DNA from 4 places in the Kribbella sp. C-35 genome. Region 1 is predicted to be linked to each of the others. Evidence: riboswitches for the same ligand, from Rfam matches in the RefSeq annotation. Region 1 holds a riboswitch; each other region holds the start of a gene.
What was found. A riboswitch is a leader RNA that binds a small molecule or an ion and turns the genes downstream of it on or off. The one in region 1 is predicted to bind cobalamin.

Region 1 (2,195 bases):
GAGGCGAACCGGAACTGCCACAGCAGCGTAGCGGGGAACGTCTCCGGAACCTCGTTGATTCGCGGCAGAATCAGGTACGCCGCCACCACAGTGACGACCAGCCCGACGACACCGCCTGCGAGCCGGGCGATTTCGCCGTACCGCGCGGCCCACCGGGACAGCGCGACGCCGGCCCAGACCGCGAGCAGGCCGATCACCAGCGTCAGGAGATAGGTGACCGTACGGCGGGTGATCGTGTCCGGATCACCGACCGCGGGCGGGTTCGGCGGGTACTTGAGGAATGGGACCAGCACGATGCCGACGAAACCCGCCGCGGCGAGCCCGAGCGCGGCGTACGCGTCGTTCTCTGTCCGGAGCTTGCGGCGGAGCAGCGTGAACGCGACGGCGAACAGTCCGCCGAGCGCAACGCCGTACAGGCTGGTGGCGAGGAACAGCCCCGCTTTCTGGCCTTCACGGCTGACCAGCGGCTCTTCTTCCTCCGCCTGGTCAGCCTGGTCGGCATGGTCATGATCATGGGTGTGCGCGGCGCCGGCCTCTTCGATCGCGATCGCCGCGTCGACACGCGGCTCGCCCAGCACGTAGGCGAACGTTCCGGCCAGCAGGCCGGCGAAGAGTCCGACGATCAATCCGCGCACCAGGAGCGATCCGAAGGTGCGCATGTCGTCTAGTGGCTGTTCTTAATGACAGGGCACGCCGAGAAGGTGGCGACCGTCGTGCATCAGCTCGTGCAGGTACATCCCGGACCGGGACACCGCACCCTGGTCGAACCCGACCAGATACGCGAGCAGCAACATCAGGCCGACGCTGAGCAGCGCGGCAGCAAGAAGCTTGGGCGAGAGAGCCGGTACGGCGACCGACTGGGCAGGAGCTGCCATCTGAACTGAACCTCCTGGGGAAGTGCGCGTCCCCTTCGAAAGGCTGCGAGTGCCCGAGCGTCCTGACTTACGAGCCGAAACTCGATCACAGTGGCGCGGCCGCGCCGGCTTCTCACCGGCTTCCCTCATGGCACCGCAGGTTGACCCTCGAACCGTAGGGTCCCACCCACCCCCCGGTCAACGCACCACGGCACACCGGTGACCTATCCCACCCCAGGTGAGACAGCAGACGAGGGGTTATCCGCTGGTCTTGTGCCTTCTCCCCTGGTGTACGAGGGGAGAACCCCCAACGCGAGGGGATATCCAATTCTGTGTAGGCGGTGTGCGGCTCTCCGTCTACTCTGAGGAGATGCCGTCCGCTCATCACTTGTTTGCGTTTGCGATCACTGCGTTCATCATCATCGTCGTGCCGGGGCCGAGTGTGTTGTTCATTGTGGGGCGGGCGCTGGCGGTTGGGCGGCGCGAGGCCGTGTTGACGATGGTGGGGAACACGCTTGGCGCGGCGGTTTTGCTGGGTGGGATCTCGGTTGGGCTTGGGACGTTGATTGCTGCGAGTGCGGTGGCGCTGACCGTGGTGAAGCTCGTTGGGGCGGCGTACCTGATCTATCTCGGGGTGCAGGCGTTTCGGTCGCGGAAGTCGTTGGTCGAGGCGATGCGGGGTACCGCGAAACCGAGCAGTACCCGGCGGACCATCCGGCAGGGGTTCCTGGTGGGGGTGACGAATGCGAAGACGGCGGTGTTCTTTGCTGCTGTGCTGCCGCAGTTCGTCGACAAGGGGGCCAGTGCGCCGGCGTGGGCGCAGATCCTGGTGCTCGGGCTGATCTTCATCCTGATCGCGCTCTGCTCGGACAGCGTCTGGGCGTTCGTGGCCGGTACGGCGCGCGAGTGGTTCGCTCGCTCACCACGCCGGCTCGAGCTGGTCGGCGGCACCGGCGGCCTGATGATCATCGGCCTCGGCGCCAGCATCGCGGTGACAGGCTCTAAGGAGTAGCGGTACGGCGGCCTGCGGGTACTCCGAGGAGTGCGAGCAAGGCCGGGAGGCCGAAGGCGATCAGGTAGGCCAGCACGGCGGAGTGCGGTTCCATGGCTGCGAACAGCGAGCCGCCGATCGCGAGGATTGTTGCGGTTGACAACGAGTCGCTCAGCTGGAGGGCGGAGCTGTTGGCGCCCTGCTCGTCGCGTTCGGAGTACTCCAGGACCAGGACCGACAGCGTCGGGAACACGGTTCCCATGCCCAGGCCGGTGAGGCTCCAGCCGAGGATGCCGACCAGGATCGGGACGTCCGGGTTGAGCGTCAGCGCTGCCGTGACGATGCCGACC
Region 2 (2,195 bases), on a different contig from region 1:
CTGACGCTCGCGGCCGCGGCCCAGCTCATCGACCGTTCCCAGCAGGCCGCCAACCAGGGCCTCGCCCGATTGGTCGAGACCGGCATCCTGCGCGAGCTCACCGACGGGCGCCGGAACCGCGTCTACGAGGCGCCCGAGCTGATCGACGCGTTCACCTTGCTGGAGCGTCGCTTCGCGAGTCCGGCCGCGGACACCCGGATCGAGCCGCCTAGCAGACCGGTCCCGGCAAGGCCAGAACCGACACACTAGGGGGTTTGACTTTCTGGTTGCGATCGAGCAAGAATTCGAACATATGTTCGATCGTACAGGGGAGTTGTGATGCCGGAGGCGTTCGACTGGGACATCCTGCACCGGCCGTCGGCGATGGCGATGGTCCGCGGCCAGCTCGGCTTCAGCTGGATGGTGCTGTCCGGGCGGCTCGCCCAACTGACCGACGAGCAGTACTTCTGGCGACCGGGCAGCGAGGCGCTCACCGTCGTACGGCGGCATTACACCGGGCGGTTCCGGCCGCTCGGGTCCGGCGAGTGGGTCGCGCAGTGGCCGGACGAGCCGGACCATCGCGGACCGCGGACGATCGCCTGGCTGATCGCGCATCTGACCGAGATGTTCTTCGAGCGCTGGGAGTGGACGTTCGGCGAGAGCCGGCAGGGGCGGGCCGACATCACGCTGCACGGCAACGCCCGGGACGCGGTCGCCTGGCTGACCTACTGGGTCGAGGCCTGGCAGGACGCGATCGCCGGTCTGGACGAGGACGCCGCGATGACGATCGGCCTGAGCCAGGCGAACGAACTGGACGCCGCCGAGCCGTTCGGCCACGTGGTCCTGCGACTGAATCGCGAGCTGATCCATCATGGCTCGGAGATCATGACACTCCAGGATCTCTACGCGGTCGCAGCGTGAGGACCACAAGATGTGCGACACGCGGCGTGGCGCTCCCACAAGATATAGATCTTCCCACCTAGCATCACTACTACTGGTGGTTCGGAGCGGTTGGCACCACAAGATGTTGATCATTCCGAGGCAACAGGGGAATCCGGTGCGAATCCGGAGCTGCCCCGCAACGGTGTGTGGACGTGCTGTCGAGGCGTGTCCGCGAGCCCGGATACCTGCCACCGGTGCGTGCACCGCCGGTGCACGCGGTCCGAGATCTCGCGGGTGGGTCGCAGGGCGGACGGCAGTGTTCCCCGGCCGGTGCTGCCGGTCCCGTCATGCGCCCGCTCGCGTGGTCCCGGGTCACCGAACTCTTCTGGAGCGCACACCTGTGACCATTGCTTCCTCATCATCTGTGGCTGCATCACCTGTTTGGGGGGACCTTCGAACAGAACTGACCGTCATCCGCCGCGACGGCAGCAGTACGCCGTTCGACGCCGGCAAGATCTCCGTCGCCGTGACGAAGGCGTTCCTCGCCGTCGAGGGCGCCGACGCGGGCGCCACCCACCGGGTCCGTGACCTGGTCGCCGACCTGACCGGCCGGGTCGTCACCGCCTTGACCAGCCGCGGCGACACGCGCCGCAGCGTGCAGGTCGAGGACATCCAGGACCAGGTCGAGCTGGCGCTGATGCGCGCCGGCGAGCACCAGGTCGCCCGCGCCTACGTGCTGTACCGCGAGGAGCGGACCAAGGCCCGCACCGCCGCCGACCCGACCGGCGTCACCGAGAAGCCGGCGCTGACCGTCCGCGCGGCCGACGGCAGCCGGTCCCCGCTCGACGTCGACCGGCTCCGGGTGATCGTCGCCGAGGGCGCCTCCGGACTCGACGCGGTCGACCCCGAACTGATCCTGAACGAGACCCTCGGCGCCTGCTACGACGGCATCGCACACCACGAGGTCGAGCTCGCGCTGGTGATGGCCGCGCGGTCGTACGTCGAGACCGAGCCGCAGTACAGCTTCGCCGCGTCCCGCCTGCTGCTGGACCAGATCCGCCGCGAGGCGCTGGGCCGCGTCCACGGCGAGCCCCGGCAGGCCAGTCAGGCCGACATGAGCACCGCGTACGTCGACTACTTCCCGCGCTACATCCAGACCGGTATCGAGGCCGGCCAGCTCGATCCCGAGCTCGGCCGCTTCGACCTCGACCGGCTCGCCGCGGCGATCAAGCCCGAGGCCGATCTGAACTTCACCTTCCTCAGTTTGCAGACGCTCTACGACCGGTACCTGCTGCACCTCGACAAGGTGCGGTACGAGTTGCCGCAGGCGTTCT
Region 3 (2,195 bases), on a different contig from region 1:
GTCGACGTACAACTCCCCCGGCGCCTCGTCCCACGCCCCGGTCATTGCCTCCTGCAACGATTCCGGCACCCGACCGAACCAGGTGGCGTACGTGGACAGGGGGACCTTCGCGACCGCGTTGGCCAACTGCTCGTCCGTCAGCCAGTCGACGTCGTGCCCGCCCGCCGCGATCAAGCGGTGAATCAGGCCGTCAGCTCCGTCCGCGCCCTGCAACTCGCTCAGATCGAGGTCGCCCAGGTCGTACCCGGCGTCCTTCAGCTGCCCGAGCAGCACGACCGCCGACGCAGGTGTGTCCAGGCCGACCGCGTTCCCGATCCGCGCGTGCTTGGTCGGGTACGAGGACAGCACCAGCGCGATCCGCTTCTCGGCCGGCGGAACATGCCGCAACCGGGCGTGCGCGACCGCGATCCCGGCCAGCCGCGCGCACCGCTCCGCGTCCGGCGCGTACCGTGCCAGACCGTCGGCGTCGTACGACTTGAACGAGAACGGGATCGTGATCAGCCGCCCGTCGAACTCCGGGATCGCCACCTGCGTCGCCGCGTCCAGCGGGCTGACGGCCGCGTCGCTCTCCACCCACTGCTCGCGGGTCGAGGTCAGCGCGAGGCCCTGGATCAACGGGATGTCGAGCGACGCCAGCGCGCCCGCGTCCCACGCGTCATCCGCACCGCCCGCGCTCGCGTTCGCCGCCACCGCGCCGCCGGCGGCGAGAAGCGTGGTGACCAGTACGTCGCACTTCCGCAGTAGATCGAAGAGCCCGACGTTCTCGGCCGGGTCGAGCCCGCGAAGAGTCCCGCAGTACACCGGAAGTGGTTGCGCGCCGGCCTCGGTGACCGCCGCCGCGAGCGCGTCGACGAAGGCGGTGTTCCCGGAGATCTCGTGCGCCCGGTAGTACACGATCCCCACCACAGGCCGGTCGTCGTCGACGAAGGACCCGCGGACGCCGTACGCCGGGAGCGCGTGCGGCGGCTCGAACTCGTCGCCGGTCAGCAGCAGCGTGTCGCGCAGGAAGCCGGCCAGGTTGCGCAGGTTGTCCGCGCCGCCTTCACGCAGGTAGGCGAGCGCCTCGGTGACCGCACCGGCGGGCACGGTCGACAGCGACATCAGCTCGGCGTCCGGGGCGGCCTCGCCGCTCACGACCACCGCGGGCTTCCCCGAGGCGAGGACCGCGTCGAGCCCGTCCTCCCACGCGCGGCGCCCGCCGAGCAGCCGGACGACGACGATCTCCGCGTCGTCGAGCAGCGGTCCGAGCCCGGCGAGATCGAGCCGGGCCGGGTTCGCCACGTTCCACCCGGCGTCGGCCGCGGCGGCCGCCAGCAGGTCGGTGTCGGCAGTGGACAGCAACAGCAGCTTCGCAGGCATGCGCACGCGTTCCTTTCCGAGGTATCCACGCCCCGATTCCAGGTACGACGGCGGCAGTTCCTGACTCCCCTTCACGGGTCACAGTGGCGGGACCGCCCCGGACTCACACCGGGTTCCTGCTGATGCCGTCGATGACGGCATGACTGTAGCCGACGGAGCTGCCGGCGTCGCCGGAGCAGGTGTGGAAGTCGTCCCACGTTGTCGCGTTGACCCGTGCACTGGCTTTGGTATAGGGCGGAAAGACAGGGTTTGTACTGCGGACGCCCTCCGGCGTCGCACGGCAACGTCTTCTTCAGCACAGGCCGATCCGGTTCCACCTGAGCTGAAGGAGACCATCATGCGCTTGAAGGCCTGGAGACTTCTGGTCGTCGTACTGGCCATCGGCCTCGTCGGTCCTGCCCTCGTCGCGGTGCCGAGCCAGGCCGGCGGCGTCCGGGCGGGTCCGGCGGTGATCACCCAGTGGAACACCATCGCCGGCCGGACGATCTACACGGAGAACGCCACCCCGGTCCCGGTGGGGAGCCTGTACTTCGGCTTCGTGTCGCTGGCCGTGTACGACGCGGTGGTGGCGATCGAAGGCCGGTACCAGCCGTACCTGAAGCAACCCAAGGTCCGCGGGAAGGCATCGTCGGAGGCAGCGGCCGCGACGGCGGCGTACGAGGTGCTGCGGTACTACTTCCCGGCCTCGGCCGCGCAGCTCGCGACCGACTACGCCGCCTCGCTCGGCGGCATTCCCGACGGCCGGTCCAAGGTCCGCGGAACCGAGGTCGGCCGGCACGCGGCCGCGACGCTGATCCAGGCCCGGCTCAACGACGGCAGAGGCGCGAACATCCAAC
Region 4 (2,195 bases), on a different contig from region 1:
GAGATCGAGGGCCAGACCGTCGACGCCGGTCGAGGTCAGCACGGGAAGCGCCGGACCTGGGTCGCCGAAGTACGTCGCGACCAGCAGGCGTGGCCGGTCGGTCAGGGCGGCGAGCTTCGTGTACGCGCGCTGCAGAGCGTCGAGCTCGGCCGGGGTGCGGTCCTGCACCAGCGCGGGTTCGTCGAGCTGTACCCAGTCGGTGTCCAGTTGGGCGAGCAACTCGGCGTACACGTCGACGAGTTGGTCCAGCAGGGTCAGCGGCTGGACGTCGTCGGACTTGGAGAGCAGCAGGAAGGTGAGCGGACCGATCAGGACCGGGCGGAGATTCACGTCGTACTCACGGGCTTCGGCCAGTTCGGTCAGGATCTTGGCCGGGTTCAGGGTGAAGCGGGTCTCGCGGTCGAGCTCGGGCACCAGGTAGTGATAGTTCGTGTCGAACCACTTGGTCAGCTCGAGCGGGGCGACGCCGTCGCGGCCGCGGGCCATCGCGAAGTACTGGTCGAGGTCGCCGAGGCCACGGAATCGGTCCGGAGCGACGCCGAAGAGCTGGACGTGGTCGAGCATCTGGTCGTAGTACGAGAAGGTGTTGCCGGGGATGGTGCCGAGGCCGCGGGACTTCAGGTCGAGCCAGGTCTCCGCCCGGAGCCGGCGGGCTGTGGTTTCGAGTTGCGTCGCGTCGCCGTCGGCCCAGTACTGCTCCAGCGCGTGCTTGAGTTCGCGGCCGGGGCCGATCCTCGGGTAGCCCAGGATGGTGGTGCCGAGGGTGTTGCCAAGAGTGTTACTGGTGTTCACGTCTCTCTCCTCGCGAGCGTGCCGATGGATCGGCGGATCGCTCGCGGGAAAACGCAGGGACCACGGGTACGCCGTGAGCCCGGGCGGGTCCTCCCACGAGACCACCGATCCCCCGCGCACCCGGGTTGGGCGTGCGGGCCGGCGGCAGGTCTTCGGACTCACGGGCAGACCGGCCAGGACCGGTGGACCTACTGGCCGTCGCTTCCCGGACGTTAGTCCAGTGCTTGTGACGGCGGTCGTTCCCGTTCACCGCTGCGGGGCAGTCCCGGATTCTCACCGGGTTCCCTCTTGCCTCGCCCAGCCACATCCTGCGTGACCACGCGAACCGTCGGCACGATCGAGCGTACGCGCGCCGGATGCGGTTCGGCGTACGGCGAGACCAACGCCACTACCGCAGGCGCCGCGCGACGGCCGGATCCGGGATCTCTCCGCGGACAATGGCCGCCAGCACGTCAACACCGTCGACGAGCCGAGGCCCCGGTCGCGCGAAGTACCCGTTGGCGTCCACGGCCCACACCGGAATGTCCGCCGGCAGGTCGCCCATCAGGAGCTCCGTCAACTCGGTAGCCCCATCAAGCCCGAACCCACACGGCGCGGACACCACCACCTCGGGCTGCGACTGCCGCACGGCTTCCCACGTGATCGCCTTCGACCGCTCCCCAGCCACCCCCAGCACATTCACCCCGCCCGCCACCGTCACCATCTCCGGCAACCAGTGCCCCGGCGCAAACGGCGGATCCGTCCACTCCAACAACGCGACTCGCGCACCACCACTGGCCCGCCTACCCAGCCGGGTCCGGAGGCTCTCCACCAACTGCGTGGCGTCTCGGCCGATTGCCTTTCCGATGGTCTCGATCGACTCGAGTATCTCGGTCAGGTTGTGCGGATCCGTGCTCACCACGTCCGCGCGACACCCCAGATAGTCAAGCGCCTCGTCGACATCCGTCACGTCGATCGCGCACACCGCACACAGGTCCTGGGTGATCACCACATCCGGGTCGAGCTCGCGCAACGCACCCGCGTCCAGGTGATACAGATCCTCCCCGGCCGCGACCATCCGACGTACAGCCGCGTCGATCTCGCCCGGTGTCAGACCCTCGGGCAGCGCGGTCGTCGACACGATCCGCCGGTGCGAGCAGCCGCCGGAAAGTCGCACTCGAAGGTGACCCCGACCACATCCGCACCGCCACCGAGCGCGAAACAGATCTCGGTCGCCGAAGGAAGCAACGACACGATCCGCACCCCGCAGACTCTAGCCCGACTACCCACCGAACTCCCGACGAAACCCCCGCAGCGCCCGCGCCGGAGGTTTCATCGGTGAAGACGCCGAATGTCTCGCGTTGTCAATCAGGGAAGGGTTTTCCGGCCTTCGACCTGTGGGGAGGGTCACGTCAGCATCGTGA

Region 2: it holds a riboswitch for cobalamin, as region 1 does, so the genes downstream of both, ACLJOO_RS42020 (ribonucleoside-diphosphate reductase subunit alpha) here and ACLJOO_RS10210 (CbtB domain-containing protein) in region 1, are expected to answer to the same signal.
Region 3: it holds a riboswitch for cobalamin, as region 1 does, so the genes downstream of both, cobN (cobaltochelatase subunit CobN) here and ACLJOO_RS10210 (CbtB domain-containing protein) in region 1, are expected to answer to the same signal.
Region 4: it holds a riboswitch for cobalamin, as region 1 does, so the genes downstream of both, metE (5-methyltetrahydropteroyltriglutamate--homocysteine S-methyltransferase) here and ACLJOO_RS10210 (CbtB domain-containing protein) in region 1, are expected to answer to the same signal.

The regions. Positions count from the first base shown of each region.
Region 1 is NZ_JAJPWG010000001.1:2,017,114-2,019,308, forward strand. It holds gene ACLJOO_RS10205 (CbtA family protein) at 1-659, opposite strand, end outside; gene ACLJOO_RS10210 (CbtB domain-containing protein) at 678-875, opposite strand; cobalamin riboswitch at 912-1,043, opposite strand; gene ACLJOO_RS10215 (LysE family translocator) at 1,225-1,866, shown strand; gene ACLJOO_RS10220 (MFS transporter) at 1,856-2,195, opposite strand, start outside.
Region 2 is NZ_JAJPWG010000009.1:208,980-211,174, forward strand. It holds gene ACLJOO_RS42010 (Fic family protein) at 1-249, shown strand, start outside; gene ACLJOO_RS42015 (DinB family protein) at 319-900, shown strand; cobalamin riboswitch at 961-1,129, shown strand; gene ACLJOO_RS42020 (ribonucleoside-diphosphate reductase subunit alpha) at 1,286-2,195, shown strand, end outside.
Region 3 is NZ_JAJPWG010000002.1:247,480-249,674, forward strand. It holds gene cobN (cobaltochelatase subunit CobN) at 1-1,359, opposite strand, end outside; cobalamin riboswitch at 1,394-1,540, opposite strand; gene ACLJOO_RS13900 (vanadium-dependent haloperoxidase) at 1,697-2,195, shown strand, end outside.
Region 4 is NZ_JAJPWG010000002.1:1,069,972-1,072,166, reverse strand. It holds gene metE (5-methyltetrahydropteroyltriglutamate--homocysteine S-methyltransferase) at 1-792, opposite strand, end outside; cobalamin riboswitch at 918-1,137, opposite strand; gene ACLJOO_RS17605 (cobalamin-binding protein) at 1,181-1,948, opposite strand.